4 regions of the Nocardia sp. NPDC004573 genome follow, and region 1 is predicted to be linked to each of the others. Evidence: riboswitches for the same ligand, from Rfam matches in the RefSeq annotation. Region 1 holds a riboswitch; each other region holds the start of a gene.
The links. A riboswitch is a leader RNA that binds a small molecule or an ion and turns the genes downstream of it on or off. The one in region 1 is predicted to bind S-adenosylmethionine.
Positions count from the first base shown of each region.

Region 2: another riboswitch for S-adenosylmethionine. It lies ahead of metX (homoserine O-acetyltransferase MetX); the one in region 1 lies ahead of ACWEKR_RS15035 (hypothetical protein).
Region 3: another riboswitch for S-adenosylmethionine. It lies ahead of ACWEKR_RS21720 (aminotransferase class V-fold PLP-dependent enzyme); the one in region 1 lies ahead of ACWEKR_RS15035 (hypothetical protein).
Region 4: another riboswitch for S-adenosylmethionine. It lies ahead of ACWEKR_RS11675 (rhodanese-like domain-containing protein); the one in region 1 lies ahead of ACWEKR_RS15035 (hypothetical protein).

Region 1 is NZ_JBSGDA010000008.1:45,714-50,916, forward strand. Features, by position in the region: gene ACWEKR_RS15020 (LppM family (lipo)protein) at 1-590, shown strand, start outside; gene ACWEKR_RS15025 (glycosyltransferase) at 625-1,791, shown strand; gene ACWEKR_RS15030 (hypothetical protein) at 1,817-2,524, opposite strand; SAM riboswitch class I at 2,910-3,003, shown strand; gene ACWEKR_RS15035 (hypothetical protein) at 3,030-3,299, shown strand; gene ACWEKR_RS15040 (ABC transporter substrate-binding protein) at 3,363-4,982, shown strand; gene ACWEKR_RS15045 (ABC transporter permease) at 4,985-5,203, shown strand, end outside.
Region 2 is NZ_JBSGDA010000009.1:216,192-221,394, forward strand. Features, by position in the region: gene ACWEKR_RS17240 (DUF3017 domain-containing protein) at 1-50, shown strand, start outside; gene ACWEKR_RS17245 (nitroreductase family protein) at 89-736, opposite strand; gene ACWEKR_RS17250 (winged helix-turn-helix transcriptional regulator) at 806-1,183, shown strand; gene metX (homoserine O-acetyltransferase MetX) at 1,257-2,414, opposite strand; SAM riboswitch class IV at 2,599-2,709, opposite strand; gene ACWEKR_RS17260 (TetR/AcrR family transcriptional regulator) at 2,761-3,474, opposite strand; gene ACWEKR_RS17265 (MFS transporter) at 3,600-5,099, shown strand.
Region 3 is NZ_JBSGDA010000014.1:46,113-51,315, reverse strand. Features, by position in the region: gene ACWEKR_RS21730 (YbaK/EbsC family protein) at 1-247, shown strand, start outside; gene ACWEKR_RS21725 (flavin reductase) at 375-926, shown strand; gene ACWEKR_RS21720 (aminotransferase class V-fold PLP-dependent enzyme) at 939-2,258, opposite strand; SAM riboswitch class IV at 2,306-2,419, opposite strand; gene ACWEKR_RS21715 (Pls/PosA family non-ribosomal peptide synthetase) at 3,093-5,203, shown strand, end outside.
Region 4 is NZ_JBSGDA010000006.1:43,960-49,162, forward strand. Features, by position in the region: gene ACWEKR_RS11665 (FAD-dependent oxidoreductase) at 1-929, opposite strand, end outside; gene ACWEKR_RS11670 (Rv0361 family membrane protein) at 1,309-1,749, shown strand; SAM riboswitch class IV at 1,813-1,929, shown strand; gene ACWEKR_RS11675 (rhodanese-like domain-containing protein) at 1,944-2,360, shown strand; gene ACWEKR_RS11680 (O-succinylhomoserine sulfhydrylase) at 2,357-3,571, shown strand; gene ACWEKR_RS11685 (serine/threonine-protein kinase) at 3,593-5,113, opposite strand.

The DNA of each region.
Region 1 (5,203 bases):
GGATCGTGGCCGCCGTGGTGCCCGCCGACCCCGGCGACAAGGGCCCGCAGCTGAAGGCCCCCGAAACGCTGGCGGCCAAGGTCCGGGTGGAGCAGTACGCCCAAGACGGATACGCAGGCAGCCAGGTCTTCTTCGAGGACTTGACCTTCGGGGAGGTGCAGCAGCTCGGGCAGCTGTCCGAGCAGACCCAGGGCATGTTCCAGTTGCAGTTCCAGCGCACCGGCGACCTGGTCAGCCTGAGCGGGCGGGTCGATCTGAAATCCGTGCCGCCGCACGGCTCGGACGTGCAGTTCACCGTCGCGTTCCCGGCCCGCGTGGCCAAGACCAACGGCAACCGCGAGGGTGACAATGTCGTCTCCTGGAAGCTGCCGTCGGGCGACGTCTCCAAGCTGCACGCCGAGGTCAGCTACGCCGACCCGAATACCCGCTCGTTCGCGGGCTGGGCGGGCATCGCGGGCGGGATCACGCTGGCGGTGGCCGCCATCGTCGCCGCGATGGCGTACATGGACCGCAACCCCGCCGCGCCCGGTGCGCCGGAAGTCGGCTTCTCGCCGAGCCGCTGGTGGCGCTCGGTGACCCAGAATCGCTGAGCGGCGGGTCGGTGTGCCGGGATAGCGTGACCCCATGGTGAGTGCCGACCTGCCGAAGACGTTGCGTGCGAACTCGATTCTGCCTGCCTGCGCGACCGCGGTGGCTGCGCTCGGCGCGGGGTTCGCGCTATACAACCGGCTCACCCTGCGGCGGTTGACGAACACTCCGACGACGGTGATCGAGCCGGTCACCGTCTGCGTTCCGGCGCGCAACGAAGCCGACCGGCTGCCCGATCTGATCGCCGATCTGCGCGCCCAGGTGGGCGTACCGCGCCTGGCGGTACGGATCCTCGATGACGCCTCCACCGACGGCACCGGTGCGGCCGCGGGCGCGGCCATCGATGACGACCCGCGCTTCACCCTGCTGCGCACCGAGTCCGATCCCGTCCCCGGCTGGACCGGGAAGGCCGCCGCCTGCGTACGTCTGGCCGAGGAGGTCTCGACACCGGTGCTGATCTTCTTGGACGCCGACGTGCGGCTGGCGCCGCAGGCGCTCGCGGCGGCGGTCGGCGCGCTGCGCGCGGGACGAGCCGCGCTGGTCTCCCCATGGCCGCTGCAAGTGGCCGCATCCGTGGCGGAGGCCGTCGTGCAGCCCCTGCTGTGCTGGTCGTGGGCCTCGACGTTGCCGGTGGCCGTGGCCGACCGGAGCCTGCGGCCCGCGACGGCGGTGGCCTGCGGTCAGTTCCTCGTGTTCGACAACGCCGCCTACCGCGCGGTGGGCGGTCACACGGCGGTGGCCGGGAGCGTCACCGAAGACCTCGACATCGCCCGTACGCTGCGGCGAGCCGGTCACTCCACCGCGCTGGCGACCGCGGGAGGGCTGGCGCGCACCAGGATGTATCGCGGTGCGGCCGAAGTGGACGCGGGCTACACCCGGTGGCTGTGGTCGGCCTACGACGGCACGATCGCGGGTGGAGCGGCGGTGGGACTCGTTGCGGCGCTTGCATATTGGTCGCCGCCCGTGGCGGCGATCGTCGGCCGGGGCGCGGTCCGCCGGATCGGCCTGATCGGCTGGCTCGCCGCCGTCGCCGGGCGACTGCTGGCCCGGTCGACCGAAACCGGCGGCCCCGTGAGCCGCGCGGATGTGGCGGCCGCCGTGGCACATCCGGTGTCGGTGGCGGCGTATCTGCTGCTGTGGGCGCGTTCGCATCGGGCCCGTCGCCGCGGCACGGCGCGCTGGAAAGGTCGCTCGCTGACCTGAGCGGCCGCGCCGCGGCCCGCGGAACTCACGGCACCGCGGTGATTCCGACCGTCGGCAAGAACATGCAGGACTTGGCGCCGTTGTGCACCGTGCCGAATACCGCGGCGAGAACGGTGCCCTTGCCGGTGTCCACCGGGACCGCGCGCACCCCACCCATCGGGAGGGACGCGACCAGGAAGTCCCGGATCGCCTGCTCGGCCGCGGGCCGCAGGTCCGCGGGAACGGCCGCGGGGATCATCGAGCGGGCGACCTCCGGCAGCGGCCCCATGGCCGCCGTGCCGCCGCGGCCGGTGCTCAGGTTGAGCCATGCCACCTGCATGCCCCCGGTGTTCGAGCCGTCCGGTCCGAGACCGTAGGGCACGAAGGTGAACATGGCCTGCCCCGCTTTGACGGCGCTGAGGTCTTGGCCGGGAATCTGCACGGTGTTCTTCGGCCAGGGCCCCGGGATGGCGCCCGCCACGGCAGGAGCCAGACCGGCCGTGGTGTTGTCGAGGCAGAATGCCGACGCGCTCGGATAGGCGAAGGGCTGGATACCGAGGGCGCGCAGCGCGTCGATCGCGGCTTGGTAGGCGCCGAACAGGTCACCGGGGGCGGCGACCGGCACGGAGTGTTCGGAGAACGCGGGAAGCGCGGCATCCGGAGCCGCGAACGCGGTGGCCGGGCCGGCGAGCGCGAAGACGATGGAACTGGTCGCGACAGCGGACAACTGGGTCAGACGGCGCAATATGGTCACGAAACCTCCTCATCGGCGGAACGATCGAGGGGCACAGTACTCCGGCAAACGCCTCCAACAGCCCGGATTTGGCATAGCAATTTCTTGGCGAGTCCTGTTTGCCCGGAACGAACTTCCGCGTGCCCGACCGGCGTTCCCCGGCGCTGGCGATAGTCGTATGCTGCATCGGGCCGCCGGATCCCGCCACCGCACGCTCGCCTCCGCGACGCGACCAGGCCCCACGCCGCCCGCGAGCGATCAGCGTATCCCTGGTTACTCCCAAGATCCGAGGCATCGGCGTCGGCAAGGTCTACGCTCACGCTGATTACTTCCCTTGTTCCGGCCTTCCCTTGCTGGGCATCATGATTCGGCTCGCCCCCGACATTCGTTGCCGAGGGTTCGGCGCCAACCATCCAGAGCGACCGAGAGACCTGGCTCGTCGACGTCGCAGCAACCCCCCGGTCACCGGGTGCGGGTGCTTCCGCCGGGATCGATGGAGGAACGAAGTGATCATCGAGGACCCGTCGTGAGCGCGTCCACGGCACCTGACGCCGCCCCCGAAACCCGCGCGCCCATGGAGCCGGACCAGGCCGCCGCCCCGTCCCCGCGTCCGCCCATTCCGGCACGACGCCCACACACCAAGAAGGGCAACGGGCTGATCACCGCCGTGCAGCACGCGCTGGCCCACGCCATCGAGCACGGCGCCTACCAGCAGGTGATCGACCGCTGGGGCCTGCGGAGCGAGACGGTCACCGAATCGCGGATCAACCCGCCCGGACTGCCGAAGAAGCGCTGAGCCGATGACACACCCCGCCCAGGGCGAGCCGTTCGCCCGCACCGAAGTATCTGGAGTTGCCCCGTGACCCGAACCCGTCACCGAATCGTCGCGCTGGCCTGCGCGCTCGCCGCGGCCACCACCGTGGCCGCCTGCGGCAGTGATTCGGCCGCGCCCGGCGGCGACGCGGGCCCGCCCCAGCCCGGCGGCACCCTGCGCTACGGCCTGTCCCAGGCGCCGACCTGCTCGGATCCCGCCCAGGCGGGCACCAACCAGACGCTGTACGTCACCCGGCAGATCGTGGACTCGCTGACCGACCAGGACCCGGCCACCGGCGAGCTGAAGCCGTGGCTGGCCCAGAGCTGGGAGGCGAGCCCCGACGCGAAGGTCTTCACCTTCCATCTCGTCGACGGCGTCACCTTCAGCGACGGCACGCCGCTCACCGCCGAATCAGTGCGCAACACCTTCGACTCGGTCGTGAAGCTCGGCTCGGGCAAGGCGCCGCTGGGCAGCAGCTACCTCACCGGCTACGTCGGCACCACGGCCGTGGACCGGCTCACCGTCCGGGTGGAGTTCAGCAAGCCCAACGCACCGTTCCTGCAGGCGTCCTCGACCGCCGCGCTCGGCATCCAGGCCGACGTGACCACGGCCGAGCCGGCCGAGCAGCGCTGCCTCGGCGACAACGTGGGCAGCGGACCGTTCACCTACGCGGCCTACCGCCAGGACGCTTCGGCGACGCTGGTCAAGCGCACCGGCTACCGCTGGGGTTCGGCGGTGTTCGCCCACCGCGGCGAGGCCTACCTGGACAAGATCGAGTTCACCGTGGTGCCCGAATCCGGGGTGCGCACCGGCAGCCTCGCTTCCGGGCAGCTGGACGCGATCAGCGACGCGCTGCCGCAGGACGCCCCGCAGATCGAGGCGGCGGGCGGCCGGGTGCTCAGCACCGCCAACCCGGGCGTGCCGTTCGGTCTGCAGCCGAACGTCACCCGCGGGCCGTTGCGCGATCCGGCGGTGCGCCAGGCGCTGCTGCCCGCGATCGATCGCAGGCAACTGGTGGACACCGTCCTCGGCCCGCAGTTCAAGCCCGCCACCAGCACGCTGGCCGGCACCACCCCCGGCTACACCGACCTCTCGGCACGCCTGGCCTACGACCCGGCGAAGGCGCGCACCATCCTCGACCAAGCCGGGTGGGTCCCCGGCGCGGACGGCATCCGGGCGAAGAACGGTGCGCGATTGTCGTTCTCGGTGCTGTTCAGCCAGGTGTTCGCGGGCAACCAGGCGATCCTCGAACTGGTGCAGCAGCAGCTGCGGCAGGTCGGCGTCGAGTTGAAGCTGGACCTGGTATCGGTGGCCGAGACCACGGCGCGGCAGAACAGCAAGGACTTCGACACCTCCTACGGCAACACCACCCGCGCCGACGGCGACATCCTGCGCACGTCCTTCGGCCTCGACGGCCGCAATCTCAACGCGCGCGGCCCCATCCCCTCGTTGGACGACGCGCTGAACGGCCAGGTCAGCACCACTGACACCGCGACACGCAACAGGCTCATCCGTACCGCGCAGGAACAGGTGCTCGACGCCGGACTGCAGATTCCGACCGTCGAGCTGTCCCAGGCGATCGGGGCGGGCGCGAACACGCGGGATCTGAAGTTCGAAGCCTCGGCGCGATTGCAGTTCTTCGACACCTGGCTGAGCGGACGCTAGCCATGGCACGCTATCTGGCCCTGCGGGCCTTGCAAGCGGTCTGGGTGCTGTGGGCGGCGTTCACGCTCTCGTTCGTGGTGCTCTACCTGCTGCCCGCCGACCCGGTCTCGATCGCGGCCGACGGCGGCGGCTCGGGCACACCGGTGGACAAGGCCGCCATCGCCGAGTTGCAGGCTCGCTACGGACTGGATCGGCCGCTGTGGGACCAGTATTGGACCGCG
Region 2 (5,203 bases), on a different contig from region 1:
CGAGCATCCTGTTTCTCGCGGCCACGATCAACACGCTCGGCGTCGGCTGAGGCGCGGGCGACCCGGCCGGGCCGGGCCGCCCTGGCGATCAGCGGGCAGCGGGATATCGCTCGGCGAAAACAGTTCGCGCGCGCGGGCGGCGCCCGGGGTGGGGCGGGACGGTGTCGCTGTAGCCGATGGTGACCAGCACCGCGATGGCGAGATCGTCGCGGTCGCCGATGCCGATGGCTTGTTTCACGAGCGTGGGGTCCCAGCCGTTCATCGGTGCCGAGGCCAATCCGAGACCGGTGGCGGCGAGCATCGCGTAGGTGGCGGCGATCATCGCGTTCTTGACGGCGTTCTCCCGTAGCAGCCCGTGCCGCTCCAAGGTCAGGTACTCGGCGCGCGCGTCGAACATAGCGGTGAACTCGGCGTTCCACGCGCCGTTGCGGCCGGCCAGTTCGGCGATGTCGGCGTTGGCCGCTCGCCAGGCGGCGGCATCGGCGACGAAGACCAGCACCACCGGCGCCTCTGTGGGTTGCGGCTGACCGAACGCCGCCTCCGACAGCGCGGCGCGGCCGGATTCACTCGTCACCACCACGATCGACCGGTCTTGCATGTTCCATGCGCTCGGCGCTTGCATCGCCAGCTCGAGCAACTCCTCGATCAGCTCGGGTGCCACCGGATCGGAGCGGTAGTGGCGCACCGTGCGACGCCCGCGGATCGCGTCGGCCACCGAAAGTGTTTGCGTTTCCATATTTCTAACTATCGGAGAGTCACACTCTCTTAGGAAGAAGGCACTAATCGGTGCGCTACACTCCAATAGGTGTCCACCTATGTCGAAAGCTCCGGCCTGCCCGCCGACGTGTACTCCGCGAAGTGCCCGACGCGGGAGATTCTCGACCACATCGCGGGCAAGTGGACGGTGCTCATCATCGACGCGCTCGCCGACGGCACCCTGCGCTACACCGATCTGCGCCACCGCATCGATGGGATCTCCCAGAAGATGTTGACGCAGACGTTGCGGCAACTCGAGAACGACGGATTCGTCACTCGCACAGTGCATCCCACCATCCCGCCGCGGGTGGACTACACGCTCACCGAACTCGGCCACAGTCTGCGCACGCCGATCGCCGCGCTGCGGGAATGGATCGAAACCAACATCAACCTGATCGAATCCGCGCGGCGGCGCGCGGCGCTCTGAGCGCAAGGCGACGCGGACAGCGCCCGGAACGCCGCCGGGCACTGTGCGGCGATCGACGGCCGGGCCGAACCGCTCAGCGTTCGGGCCGCACCACGGCGCGCGCCAGGCGCATGGTCTCGGTCAGCAGCTTCGACACCGCCGCCGCCTCGGTGAGGAATCCGTCGTGCCCGTCGCGCGAGTGCACGACGTCCAGCCCGTCGCAGCCGGGCAGCAGATCGGCGAGTTCCTGCTGGGTCCGCAGCGGGTACAGCCGGTCGGAGTCGACGCCGCCGACCACGCACGGCACCGGCGTCGCCGCGAGCGCCGCCTCGATGCCGCCCCGGCCGCGACCGACGTCGTGACGGTTCATCGCCTCGGTCAGCAGGACGTAGGTGGCGGGATCGAAACGCTTGCACAGCTTTTCGGCCTGATGGTCGAGGTAGCTCTGCACGGCGTAGCGGCCGCCGTGCCACGGGTCCTCGTCGTCCTGAGGCTTGTTCTCGAACCGGTGATCCAGCTCGAATTCGGTGCGGTAGGTCAGGTGCGCGATCCGGCGGGCCAGGGCCATGCCCGTCGTCGGGGCGCGGCCGGTGCCGTGATAGTCGCCGCCCTGCCAGTCCGGATCGGCCTTGATCGCCGCGATCTGGGTGGTCTGGGTGCCGATCTGGTCGGCGGTGGCGCGGGCGCCGACCGCGAGCACCAGTGCCGCGGCGACCCGCTCCGGCGCCCCCACCATCCACTCGAGCACCCGCATGCCGCCCATCGACCCGCCGACGACGGCGGCGAGCCGCTCGATGCCGAGCAGGTCGAACAGAGCCGCCTCGGCGGTCACCTGATCGCGGATGGAGATCTCGGGAAACCTCGCGCCCCAGGGCTTTCCGTCCGGGGCGAGGCTGGAGGGCCCGGTGCTGCCCTTGCAGCCGCCGAGCACGTTGGTCGCGATCACACACCATTCGTCGGTGTCCAGCGGCGCGCCCGGCCCGACCATGCCGTCCCACCAGCCGGGCATCGGGTGCACGTCGTCGGGCTTGCCGACGACATGGGAATCGCCGGTCAGCGCGTGTTCGACCAGTACCACGTTGTCCAGGCCGGGCGAGAGTTCACCCCAGCGCTGCACCGCCAAGTGGACGTCCGGGATGACCGCGCCGTTCTCCAGACGCACGTCCCCGATGGCGATGGTGCCGAGCCGCCCATCCGGAGGGGGCAGGGCGACGCCGGAGGTTCGTGCGTTCGCTTCGGTACCCACGGTCACGTCGCCGCCGTCGCTGAACCTGCGTGCGCATCCGCAATGTCCACGCTGCGGAAAGACCACTGCGCGGGCTCGGCCCCGGGCGCGGTGAATTCACTCATGGTTTGCTCCCAAGCAGGTGTTCGCCGGTACAGCAGGGGTTAGCGGTGTGTGGGTGACGAACAACAACACATGCCGGCGACCTCCTGTTACGCGCTTGCTCCCGGCTCTCGGGAGCCAGGTCATCACCCGGAGCACCCCACCGCGGCTGGAGGGTTGCCGACCAGCGAGCCGGGGCTTGGCGCTGGTACTCATGACCTGCCCGGCATCATAACCGGCGGCGGTCAGCGCCCGAAATCCTCCGTCGAACTCACCGGTCCGCGGCGCCCGGCGCCCCGCAGCAGGCGCGGACGAACTCATCGTAGGTCTCGGTGAACGCGGCGCGGCCCGCCCTGGCCGCGGCTGAAAGGTCCTCGTCCAGGAATGTGTCGTCCGAGCATTCCATGCCGATGTGGCCGATGAGTTGCCAGGTGCCGACGATGAGCCGCACGGGACGCGCGTCGGGTGTGGTGCCGAGACGCTCGGCGACCACCGCCGCGATCGCGGTGTTCTTGTCGTCGGCGTGTTCCATGCTGCGCGCGCTGACCGACGGGCTGCTGCGCAGGATGCGCTGTATCTGCTGGAACTGGCGGAACGACAGCGGATCGGCGTCGCCCGCCGCGGCGGCTCGATCGACCACGTGCAGGAACGCCGTGCGCAACGCCTCGAGTTCGTTGCCCGTGCGGGGCAGCTCGCGCAGCGTCTCGGCGATGGTACGGCCGAAGTCCTTTACCGGGCCGAGGACGATGTCCTCCTTGTTGTCGAAGTAGCGATTGATCGTGCGCGGTGAGACGTCCGCCACGTGGGCGATCTGCTCGATCGTGGTCGCGTCGAAGCCCTGCGTATCGCACAGATCCAAGGCGGCCGCGATGATGCGCAACCTCGTCTGCTGCTTCTTGCGTTCGCGCAGCCCTGTGGTCGGTGGGGCGCCCGCGGCGCGGGCGGCCGCTGCGCTCGCGCCCATCGGCGCCGATGACTCGAGCATGTGCCCATGCTAACGCAACCTGCTGCTTTTCTGTCCTTAACGGTCAAATGTCGTAATGCGACATTTTTCTCTTGACGACAAATGTCGCTCGATGACAGGATAGCTCGGACGACGAGGACGAGGAGATGACCGTGACGGAAACGGCAACGGCGGTGCCCGCGCCGCAAAAAGCGGCCGGTTCGGCGCGCTGGCTCGCGCTGGCAGTGATCGCATTGGCCCAGCTCATGGTGGTGCTGGACGCCACCATCGTGACCATCTCGCTGCCGTTCGCGCAGCGTGATCTCGACATCAGCGACGGCAACCGGCAATGGATGCTCACCGCCTACACGCTGATCTTCGGCGGCTTGCTGCTGCTGGGCGGCAGGCTGGCCGACTACCTCGGCAGGCGCCGGATCTTCATCATCGGCCTGATCGGTTTCGCGGGCGCTTCGGCGCTGGCCGGCCTCGCGCAGAACGGCGCGGAACTGTTCGCCGGGCGCGCGCTGCAAGGCGCGTTCGCCGCGCTGCTCGCCCCGGCGGCGCTGTCGCTGCTGTCGGTGACCTTCACCGAACCGGGTGAGCGGGCCACCGCGTTCGGCGTGTTCGCGGGCATCTCCGCGGGTGGCGCGGCGCTCGGCCTGATCGCGGGCGGCGCACTCACCGAATACGCGTCGTGGCGCTGGTGCCTGCTGGTCAACACCCCGATCGCGCTCATCGCGCTGTTCGGCGCGCTGGCCTGGGTCGCCAAGGACGTGCCCGCGCCGCGTAGTGGGGGATACGACGTGCCCGGTGCCGTCACGGTGACGCTCGGCCTGATCGCCATCGTGTACGGCTTCAGCCGCGCCGCTGACGACGGCTGGCTGGCAGGCAGCACCCTGGCGCTGCTCGTCGCCGGGCTGGTCCTGCTCGCCGCCTTCGTCGCGATCGAACGGCGCTCGTCGAACCCGCTGCTGCCGCTGCACATTCCGGGTGAGATCAACCGGGGCGGCGCCTTCCTCGCCGCGCTGCTCATCCCGATCGCGATGTTCGCGATGTTCCTGTTCCTGAGCTACTACTTCCAGATCACGCTGGGCTACTCCGCGCTGAAGGCGGGCTTCGCGTTCCTGCCCTTCCCTGCGGGCATCGCGATCTCTGCCGGTGTCACCAGTGCCTTGCTCCCGAAGCTCGGCCCGCGGCCGCTGATGCTGGCCGGCGCCGTGCTCGGCGTCATCGGCCTGCTGCTGCTGGCCCAGCTCGGCTACGGCGACAGCTTCCTCGCCGGGGTGCTGCCGGCTCAGGTGCTCATCGCGCTCGGCATGGGTCCGCTGTTCGTCGGGATGCAGACGGTCGCGCTGCACCAGGTGGAGGAAGAGGACTCCGGCGTCGCCTCCGCGTTGCTGAACGCGGCGCAGCAGGTCGGCGGTGCGGTCGGGACGGCGCTGCTGACCACGATCTCGGTGCAGGTCGCCAAGTCCTTCGCGCAGGAGAACCCCGGCATCGACAACCTGGCCGCGCGGGCCGCGATCCACAGCTACGACGTCGCCTTCTATGTGGGCGCCGGGTTCTTCCTCGCGGCCATCCCGATCATCGCCCTGATGATCCGGGACCGGCCGGAGAACCTCATCGAGGGTTCCGAGGAGGGGGCCCGGATCCCGGTCGCGGTCTGATCCACCGCCCGAGAGGTCCGCGCAACGTCACGATGTTGCGCGGGCCTCGTCGTGTGCCAGGCGGTTGCCGGGCTTGGAAGGAAGGCGGATCATGGCGGCGACGG
Region 3 (5,203 bases), on a different contig from region 1:
GACCGGCGCGCGCCTGGAGGGCACACTGACCCGCGCCTCCGCCGACATGGTGCGCCGAGCGACCGGCCAGCCGATCGGCGGTGTCGCACCGGTCGGCCACCCGACCAATCTGCCTACCTGGGTGGACAACGCGCTGGCGCGCCACCGGGAGCTCTGGGCCGCGGGCGGGCATCCGAACACCATCTTCCGCACCTCGTTTCCGGAGTTGCTGCGAATCACGGCGGGGCTGCCCATCGACGTCGACTGACTCGCGCGAATCACGTCGGGCGCGTACCCCGCTGCCGGTGCCCGCGAGTCGCCGGTCCGGCGTTGTGCCGACGGTCGGGCAACGTATGCCGCCACTCGCCGACCGGGGTGGGGCGTAGTTTCGTGGTGTGACCGACGCACCACGACCCGAGACGGATCTGCGGGTCCCCGATGATCTGAGCGGCATCACCGCGGAGCAATATCGCGCCTCCATGCGCCACTACCCGGCCGGCGTCACCGTCGTCACGTTGACTTCGCCACGGGGGCCGGTCGGCTTCACCGCGACCTCCTTCGCCTCGCTGTCGCTGGACCCGCCGCTGGTGTCGTTCAACATCGCGCACACCTCCTCCAGCTTGTCCGCCATGCTGGACGCCGCGTCCGTCGTGATCCACTTCCTCGGCGAACACCAGCAGCACCTGGCCCACCGGTTCTCCCGGACCGCCGAGGAGCGTTTCACCGACCGCAGCCTGTGGACGACACTCGACACGGGCGAACCGGTCCTGCACGGCACTCCCATCTGGCTGCGCGCCACCGTGCACCAGTTGATCCCCATCGGCGACCACACCTTCGTCGTCGGCTTGGTCACCCGAGTCCACGACAACACCGATGAGAAGCCCGCCGCCGCGCCACTGCTGTACTACAACGGGCGCTACTACCGGCCGACCGCCCTCGGCGACTGACCCCGGGCGTCCTCAGCCGACGAGGCAGGGAGCCGCGCCGGTGGGGGCGGTGGAGGTGAAGGGACGCGTTTCCGGGGTGGGGTTCCAGACGCCGTTCTCGGCGGCGTAATCCCAGGCGGGGCCCGTGCGCGCCAGGGTGGCGATCGCCTCGATCAGGCGGTCCACGTCGGCGGACGTGGTGCCGAGGCCGATGCTGGCGCGCAGCGCGCCGTCCAAGCCGAGGCGGGTGAGCAGGGGGTGGGCGCAGAAACGCCCGTCGCGGACGCCGATGCCGTGTTCGGCGGAGAGATAGGCGGCGACGTGGCCGGGAGCGAAGTCGTCGAGGGTGAACGCGACGATGCCGACGGAGTCGAGGCTGTCGATCCAGATGCGCAACAATCGGACGCCGGGAATCGCGGCCAAGCCGTCGCGGAGGCGGTCGGCGAGCCGGTGTTCCTGCGCGACAAGGGTTTCGGCGGCGATGGCACAGAGCGCATCACAGGCGGCGGCCAGCGCGGCGGCGCCGAGCACGTTCGGCGATCCGGCTTCGTGCCGCTGCGGCGCCTGCGCCCATTCGGCCTCGTCGGTGCGCACCTCGCGGACCGCGCCGCCGCCCGCCAGATAGGGCCGCGCCGCGTCGAGCCAATCCCGCTTGCCCACCAGCACACCCGCGCCGAACGGCGCGTAGAGCTTGTGCCCGGAGAACGCCAGATAGTCGATCCCGGTGTCGCGCAGACTGATCCGCCGATGCGGCGCCAGCTGAGCCGCGTCCACGAGGATCCGGGCGCCGCACTGGTGCGCGATGGTGGCCAGCCGCTCCAGCGGCAGCACCTCGCCGGTCACGTTCGACGCACCGGTCACCGCGAGCAATGCGGCGGGCCTGCTGCACAGTTCGGCGACCAGCCTGCCGATGGTCTCCTCGACCGTGTCGGCGGCCTGCACCACGCGCCTGCCTCGCCTGGTCCAGGGCAGGAAGTTGGCGTGGTGCTCGATGTCGAGCACCACCGTGTCGCCGGGGACGCAGGACGCGAGCAGGTTCAGCGAGTCGGTGGTGTTGCGGGTGAAGACCACCACCTGATCGTCGGCGGCGTCGAGAAAGCGGGAGACCGACCCGCGGGCGGCCTCGTAGCACTCGGTGGAGATCCGGGAGGCGTATCCCGCGCCGCGGTGCACGCTGGCGTAGAACGGCAGCAGCTGCTGCACCCGGTCGGTGACCTGGGCCAATGCCGGCGCGCTTGCCGCGTAGTCGAAGTTGGCGTAGGTGGCGGTTCCGCCCTGCACCAAGGGCACGCGCAGTTCGTCACCGGAGACTCGGGCGAGTGCGGCGCAGGTGTTGTCGACAGCAGTAGTCATCACGTGAATCCCGTCGGCTAGAGGACCCGCGATCGAATGATTCATCGAGTCCGCGCTTGCCGCGCCCGGTCGGGCGGCGGCCGGGTCGTCACCCGGAGCACCCCACCGCGGAGGGGGGTTGCCGGCCAGCAAGCCGGGGCTTCGCGCTGGCACTCATGACCTGACCCGAGAGTGGCAGACGCGCCCCGGCACTGTCAACCACATTGGACCCCGAGTCCGCACGAGCACCGCGTGGAGATAACCACCGCGCGCGAGCCATTACAAGCACCCCCACGATGACACGCGAGCCGCGCCCGCCGCGGGATTCGTCGCGTCGCTCGGCAACCGGGGGCCGCGCGGACGGCATACTCCCGCGCGGTTCGCTCGGCGGTTACCGCGGGGCCGCTGCGACCCCGACGCGAGTGCGATTCCGCGCGGCGTGACTTCCTGGCGCCCTCGTCGGATCCGCTTGGGCCGACCGATCCGATCGGCGTCGGGCTGCTCGGACTCCCTCCGCGACCGGCTGAAACATACGTCGCCGCGAGCCCGGACACAGGGGGTAGTTCACGTCCGCTTCGATGAGCGGAATCACACTTTCGATTCAGCGATCTCCCGGCGAACCCGAAGGCGAACCCCCGACCAGCGAGTTGCCCTGCCGGAGCGGCAAATACCCGGCCCACCTGCAACAACGAGCACGCGACCGGCCGATCCGACGGCCAGTCCGGTGAACAACAAACGACGACAACCCCGGGTACCGTGGACAACTGGCCAACGCGGCGTTTGCCCTTTGGTAACCCAGATATGACACAACAACGGGAAGTGTGAGGCAAGTCGATGGGAGGTGCGCAGAGCACCATGCTCGAGACAGACGTCGACGCGCCGGCGCGCCCGTTGTCGCGCGGCGACCGCGCACCCGAACCGAGAACGCTCGTCGACATCCTGACCGCGACGGCGCTCGCCCATCCCGACGCCCCCGCCATCGATGACGGCGAGGTGGTGCTGTCCTATCTGGAGCTGGTCGTCGAGATCGAGAAGACCATGGCCCGTCTCGCCACGGCGGGCGTGCGACCGGGCGATCGGGTCGGCGTGCGCATGCCCTCGGGCACCCGCGGCCTCTACGTGACCATCCTCGCCGTCCTGTACTCCGGCGCCGCGTACGTGCCGGTCGACGCCGACGACCCGGACGAGCGCGCGCAGCTGGTCTTCGGCGAGGCGCAGGTCACCGCGATCGTGACCGCGGCGGGCATCCAGACCACGGCCGCGGGCATCCGCGCGGCCGAGCAACAGCGCGAGCAAACCTGGTCGGCACTGCCCAGCCCCGGCGACGACGCCTGGATCATCTTCACCTCCGGTTCCACCGGCACGCCGAAAGGCGTTGCCGTCACCCACCGCAACGCGGCCGCCTTCGTCGACGCCGAAGCCGACCTGTTCCTCCGCGATGCTCCGATCGGTCCCGGTGACCGGGTGCTCGCGGGGCTCTCGGTCGCGTTCGACGCGTCCTGCGAAGAGATGTGGCTGGCCTGGCGCAACGGCGCCTGCCTGGTGCCTGCCCCGCGCGAGTTGGTGCGCACCGGCGCGGATCTCGGTCCCTGGCTGGTGCGGCGGGAGATCAGCGTGGTCTCGACCGTCCCGACCCTGGCGGCGACCTGGCCGGTGGAGGCCCTGGAGGCGGTGCGCCTGCTCATCTTCGGCGGCGAGGCCGTACCGCCGGAACTCGCCGAGCGTCTGGCGAGCAGCGGCGATTCGGCGCGCGAGGTGTGGAACACCTACGGCCCCACCGAAGCCACGGTCGTCGCCTGCGCCGCACGGTTGGACGGCCGGTGGCCCATCCGGATCGGCCTGCCGCTCAACGGCTGGGACCTGGTCGTGGTGGACCAGGCGGGTAACCCGGTGGCCGAGGGTGAATCCGGGGAATTGGTCATCGGCGGCGCCGGTCTGGCGCGCTATCTCGACCCGGTCAAGGACGCCGAGAAATACGCGCCACTGGCCTCCGTCGGCTGGGAGCGCGCGTACCGCAGCGGCGACCTGGTGCGCAACGACAGCGCCGGCCTCGTTTTCCTCGGCCGCGCCGACGATCAGATCAAGCTGGGTGGGCGGCGCATCGAACTCGGCGAGATCGACAACGCCCTGCAGCATCTGCCCGGCGTCACGGGCGCGGCGGCGGCCATTCGAACCACCAAGGCGGGCAACAAGCTTCTGGTCGGCTATCTGACCGGGCCCGGCCCGGACTTCGATGCCAAGGCCGCGCGTGCCGTCCTCGCCGAGCGTCTTCCGGCGCCGCTGGTGCCCCGGCTCGCGGTCGTGGACGAGCTGCCCACCCGTACCTCCGGCAAGGTCGACCGGGACGCGCTGCCGTGGCCGCTGCCCAACGCCGCCGAGGACGACGACAACGAGCTGACCGGCACGGCCCTGTGGGTCGCCGGACTGTGGGACGCCATCCTCGGCGCGGAGGCGAGCGACCTCGACGCGGACTTCTTCGACCTGGGCGGCGGTTCCCTCGCGGCGGCGCAGCTGGTCACCGCGCTGCGCGAACGGTATCCGCAGATCGCCGTCGCCGACGTCTACGACCATCCCCGCCTCGGCGCGCTGGCCGACCTGCTGGAGCAGACCACGCCCGCGGTGGCGGTCGCCGAGCGCACGGTGCGGCCGACGCCGGTGCTCGCGCAAGCCGCGCAGGTGCTCGCCACCATCCCGCTCACCACACTCACCGGCCTGCAATGGCTGACCTGGCTGGCGATCGTCGGCAACATCGCCGCTTGGTCCGGCTCGCTGCCGTGGCTGCCGCAGCTGTCCTGGTGGTGGACACTGACCGCGTTCCTGCTGTTCATCTCACCGCCCGGCCGCATGGCGATCTGCGTGGCCGGCGCGCGACTGCTGCTGCGCGGCATCCGGCCGGGCCGCTATCCGCGCGGCGGTTCGATGCATCTGCGGCTGTGGGCGGCCGTCCGTCTCTCCGAGGCCAGCGG
Region 4 (5,203 bases), on a different contig from region 1:
TCCTTGAACACGCCGGTGCCCTTGACGTTGCCGGTGCCGTCGAGCTGGGTGCGCTCGGTGCGCAGTCCGACGACCTTGCCGTTCTCGCCGAGCACCTCGGCGGGGGACTCGAAGAAGTGCAGGAACAGCTTGTGCGGCCGGTCGCCGGCGTCGCGGATGGCCCACTGCTCGAGGGTGTTGGCGACCATGTCGACCTGCTTGGAATGGCGGCGCGCGGCCTCGGAGCCCTCGTCGTAGTCGATGTCCTCGGGATCGACGATGACCTCGATGGTGGGCGAGTGGTCCAGTTCGCGCAGTTCCAGCGGGGTGAACTTGGCCTGCGCGGGGCCACGGCGGCCGAAGACGTGGACCTCGACGGCCTTGTTCGCCTTCAGACCCTTGTAGACGTTCGGCGGGATCTCCGTGGGCAGCAGTTCGTCGCCGGTCTTCGCCAGCACGCGCGCCACGTCGAGGGCGACGTTGCCGACGCCGAGCACGGCGACCTTCTCCGCGTCCAGCGGCCAGGTGCGGGGGACGTCGGGGTGGCCGTCGTACCAGGAGACGAAGTCGGCGGCGCCGAAGGAGCCGTCCAGATCGATGCCGGGGATGGGCAGGGCGCGGTCGGCGTTGGCGCCGGTGGAGAAGATCACCGCGTCGTAGAACGCCCGCAGGTCGTCGAGGGTGATGTCGGTGCCGTAGTCGATGTTGCCGAGCAGGCGCACCTGCGGCTTGTCCAGCACCTTGTGCAAGGCGGTGATGATGCCCTTGATGCGCGGGTGGTCGGGCGCGACGCCGTAGCGGATCAGCCCGAACGGGGCGGGCATGCGCTCGAACAGGTCGATGCTCACCTCGGCGTCCGACTTCATCAACGCGTCGGCGGCGTAGATCCCGGCCGGTCCGGCGCCCACGATCGCGATGCGGAGCGGGCGGGCTGCACTCTGTTCGGTCATCTCTTTACGCGCACCTTTATGGTCGAAACAATTAAGGACGTCAGGCTTAGCTTAGGCTAAGTTGACGCACCGGCTCTCTCGCACCCGTCCGGTGCGGACGCCGGCGATGCCGGCTCGTAGCTGCACGGTGCTCCGTTCGCCGCGGCGAAGAGCTGCCGATTCGCTATGACAGCAGGCCGCCGTCCCGCGATTCTATCGGGATGGTCGATGCCCTCCCGCGTCGGTGCGTGAACTCGGCAGATGCCATCGAAAGCCACGATCGTGGCTTACCCGCTCGGGTGCGACCTATCGCGGCCGACGCGATCTGCCCGCCCTGCCGCCGCGGTGGCAGCCAGGGGCCGCGCGCTGGATACCGGCGCCGACCAGGGATCATCGAGTCATGACCGAACAGCAGCCGGAGGACGAGATCGTCCGCGTCGATCAGACCGACAAGCGCTCGGTGGTCCCGTTCGTGGCGGCCGCGGTGGTGGCGGCCATCGTGCTGATCGCGATCGTGCTCGGCGGTGTGCTGTCGCCCGCTGAGAAAAATGTCACACAGTCCGACCGCATCGCGGCGGCCGTACGCAACTTCGTCGACGGCGCCAACCGCAGCGACGCCGTGCCGCCGCCCGGCACCGCGTGCCGGGATTTCGACGCGAGCCGCTCGCCGCTGGCGGGCCAGGACGGCACCGGAAAGCCGGTCGAGATCACGAAAATCGACAACCCCATGGTGGACGGCGACCGCGGGAAGGCGACCGTGACCACGACGGTGGGCGGCCGGGAGGCGACGTCGACCTGGAATCTCACCAGGTCGGGCGGCAAGTGGCTGGTCTGCACCTGAGCGCTCGCACGGTCCCGGCCACCGTTTGACAGGGTGACCCGGGTCGGTGCAATCTCAGTCGAAGGTCATGAGAACCAGTGTCAAGCCCCGGCATTGCTGGTCGGCAACCCTCCTCCGCGGTGGGGTGCTCCGGGTGACGACCTGGCGGCGCCTCGGTCCCGGGCGCGGCAAGTGCGGATTCGCAGGAGGTGCACATGAGTTATGCCGGTGACATCACTCCGCAGCAGGCGTGGGAACTGCTGCGCGACAATCCCGAAGCCGTCCTGGTGGACGTGCGGACGGAAGCGGAATGGAAATTCGTCGGCGTTCCCGACACGAGCTCGATCGACCGGCCGACCGTACTGATCGAATGGGTCGATTCCACCGGTGCGCGCAACGAGGCGTTCGTCGAGCAGTTGAAGCAGGCGCTCGACGGTCACGACCCCGACGCTCCCGTCGTCTTCCTCTGTCGCTCCGGTCAGCGTTCCGTGGGCGCGGCGATCACCGCCACCTCGGCGGGTTACCGCACCTCCTACAACGTGCTCGAGGGCTTCGAGGGTCCGCTGGACGAATTCGGGCATCGCGGCGGCGCGGGCTGGCGTGCCCTCGGACTGCCCTGGCGGCAGTCGTGATCACCGGCGGCGCGTTCGACAAGCCGCTGCCCGACGGCGTCGGTCCCGCGACGCTCGGCGTGCGCGGCGGGCTGCGGCGCTCCGGTTTCGAGGAGACCGCCGAGGCGCTCTATCTGACCTCCGGCTTCGTCTACGAGAGCGCCGAGGCCGCCGAGGCCGCGTTCACCGGCGAGGTCGAACACTTCGTCTACTCCCGCTACGGCAACCCGACGGTGGCCATGTTCGAGGAGCGGATGCGCCTGCTCGACGGCGCCGAGGCGTGCTTCGCGACCGCCAGCGGCATGTCCGCGGTGTTCACCGCGCTGGGCGCGTTGCTGGGCGCGGGCGACCGGCTCGTCGCCGCGCGCAGCCTGTTCGGTTCGTGCTTCGTGGTGTGCAACGAGATCCTGCCGCGCTGGGGCGTGGAGACCGTCTTCGTCGACGGCGAGGACCTCGAACAGTGGGAACAGGCGCTGTCGGTGCCCACCCAGGCGGTGTTCTTCGAGACGCCCGCAAACCCGATGCAGACCTTGGTCGACGTGCGCCGGGTGACCGAGCTGGCGCACGCGGCGGGCGCGAAAGTCGTGCTGGACAACGTGTTCGCCACTCCTCTGCTGCAACGCGGCTTCGAGTTCGGCGCCGACGTGGTGGTCTACTCGGGCACCAAGCACATCGACGGCCAGGGGCGGGTGCTCGGCGGCGCGATCCTCGGCGCCGCGGACTACATCGACGGCCCGGTGAAAACGCTGATGCGCCACACCGGTCCGGCGCTGAGCCCGTTCAACGCGTGGACGCTGCTCAAGGGCCTGGAGACGATGCCGCTGCGGGTCCGCCATTCGACCGAGTCCGCCTTGCGCATCGCCCGCTTCCTGGAGAGCAACCCGGCCGTGAACTGGGTGCGCTACCCGTTCCTGGAATCACATCCGCAGCACGCTCTGGCCACCGGCCAGATGAGCGGGGGCGGCACCGTGGTCACCTTCGAATTGAACGCGCCCGAAGACCAGGCGAAGAAGCGTGCTTTCGAGGTGCTCAACCGGCTGCGCATCGTCGACATCTCCAACAACCTCGGTGACGCCAAGTCCCTGATCACGCATCCCGCCACCACGACACACCGCGCCATGGGCCCCGAAGGCCGGGCCACCATCGGCCTGACCGACGGCGTCGTGCGCATCTCGGTGGGTCTCGAAGACGTCGAAGACCTGCTCGACGACCTCGATCACGCCCTTTCCTGACCCGAACGTCGCACGGACCGGTCAGCGGACCGGCAGGGTGACGCCGGGCGACGACGGGGCGCCGTGCAGGACCACGTGGCTTGCCGCCTCGTCTTTCTTGTCGTTCTTCTTGCCGTTCTTGTTCTTGTTTCCCGGCAGGTCGAAGGCCAGCCGGATCGTGCCGACGCGGCCGGGAGCGATTCGCGCGAAATCATCGCCGGACGGATTGAGTTCGGCGGTGCCCGCCGCGTCGGGCGGAACGGAGCGGCCGCCGGTGGTGACCAACCGTTGATCCGAGATGACCAGGGTTTGTTCCTGGTCGGACACGTTGGTGACGGTCAGCGTCACGGTGGTGCGGGAACCATTCGCGGTCGCCGCACCGGTCACCGCGAAAGCGAAATTCCCGTCGCGCGCGGCGGGCACCGAATCGGCGGGTTGCCCGCCGGTCGAGGGCAGCGACGGGTCGGTCGGCGTGGTGGCTTCGGGCGTCGTCGGACCGGCGACGGGTGCGGACCCGATGTCGATGCCGCCGCTCAGCAGCCACAGCGCCCCTGCGGCGACGAGCACCGCCCCTGCGGCGAGAGGTATCCATCGGCTCTTATGCCGGCGATCGCGCGGCCCCGGCGCCGGTGACCAGTCCCCGGGCGTCGGCTGTGCCGAGGTGTCGGCGGGCATGATCCGGGTCGCCGGTAGGCCGTTCGCTGTCGGGGAGCGCACGGCAGGCGGACTCGCAGGCACGTGCGCGGACCGGTTCAGGGCCGCCGACGCCGCCGCGGCGAAATCACCCGCGCTGTCGTAACGTGCGTCCGGCTCTTTCGCCATACCCCGGGCGATGACGTCGTCGAGCGCGGCCGGGACACCGCCGACGGCCCGCGAGGCGCGCGGTGGTCCGCTCATCAGGTGTGCGCGCATCTGCTGCGCGGGGTCGCCCGCGCCATAGGGCGGTTGTCCGGTGAGCGCTTCGTACAGGACGCAGGCCAGTGAGTAGACATCGGAACGCGCATCGGCCGTGCCGGTGAATCGCTCCGGCGCCATGTACCCCAGCGTGCCCACCACCAGTCCGGTCGCGGTGAGCGCGGTGCCGTCGGCGGCGCGGGCGATGCCGAAGTCGATCAGGTACACGAAACCGCTGGTGTGCAGGAGTATGTTGCCCGGCTTCACATCGCGGTGCACGAGTCCGGCCGCATGTGCGGCATCCAGCGCCTCGGCGGCCTGGGCGATGACGTCGACGGCCCGGTTCGGTGGAAGGGGGCCGGACTTCAATCGGGTGCCGAGGTCGATGCCGTCGATGTAGGCCATCTCCAAGTACAGATGACCGTCCACCTCGCCGAACGCGTGAATGGGCACGATGTGCGGGTTGCGCGCCCGGGCACCCGCTCGCGCTTCCCGCTCGAACCGCTGCCGGTAGAGCGAATCGGCGGTGAACGCCGCCGACAGCACCTTGAGGGCAACGGCACGGCCGTCGTGGTCGTGGGCCAACCACACCTCACCCATGCCGCCACGACCCAGCAAGCGTTCCAGGGAATAGTTCCCGAACGCGCCACCGGCGCTCTGCGCGGACATGTCTCGACCGTATCGCCTGGGTCGCGTCGCGAGTGTTGGCGGGCGGTCGTCGCTCACCGGAGGTCGGCGGTGCCGCCGGGTGCCGGGCGA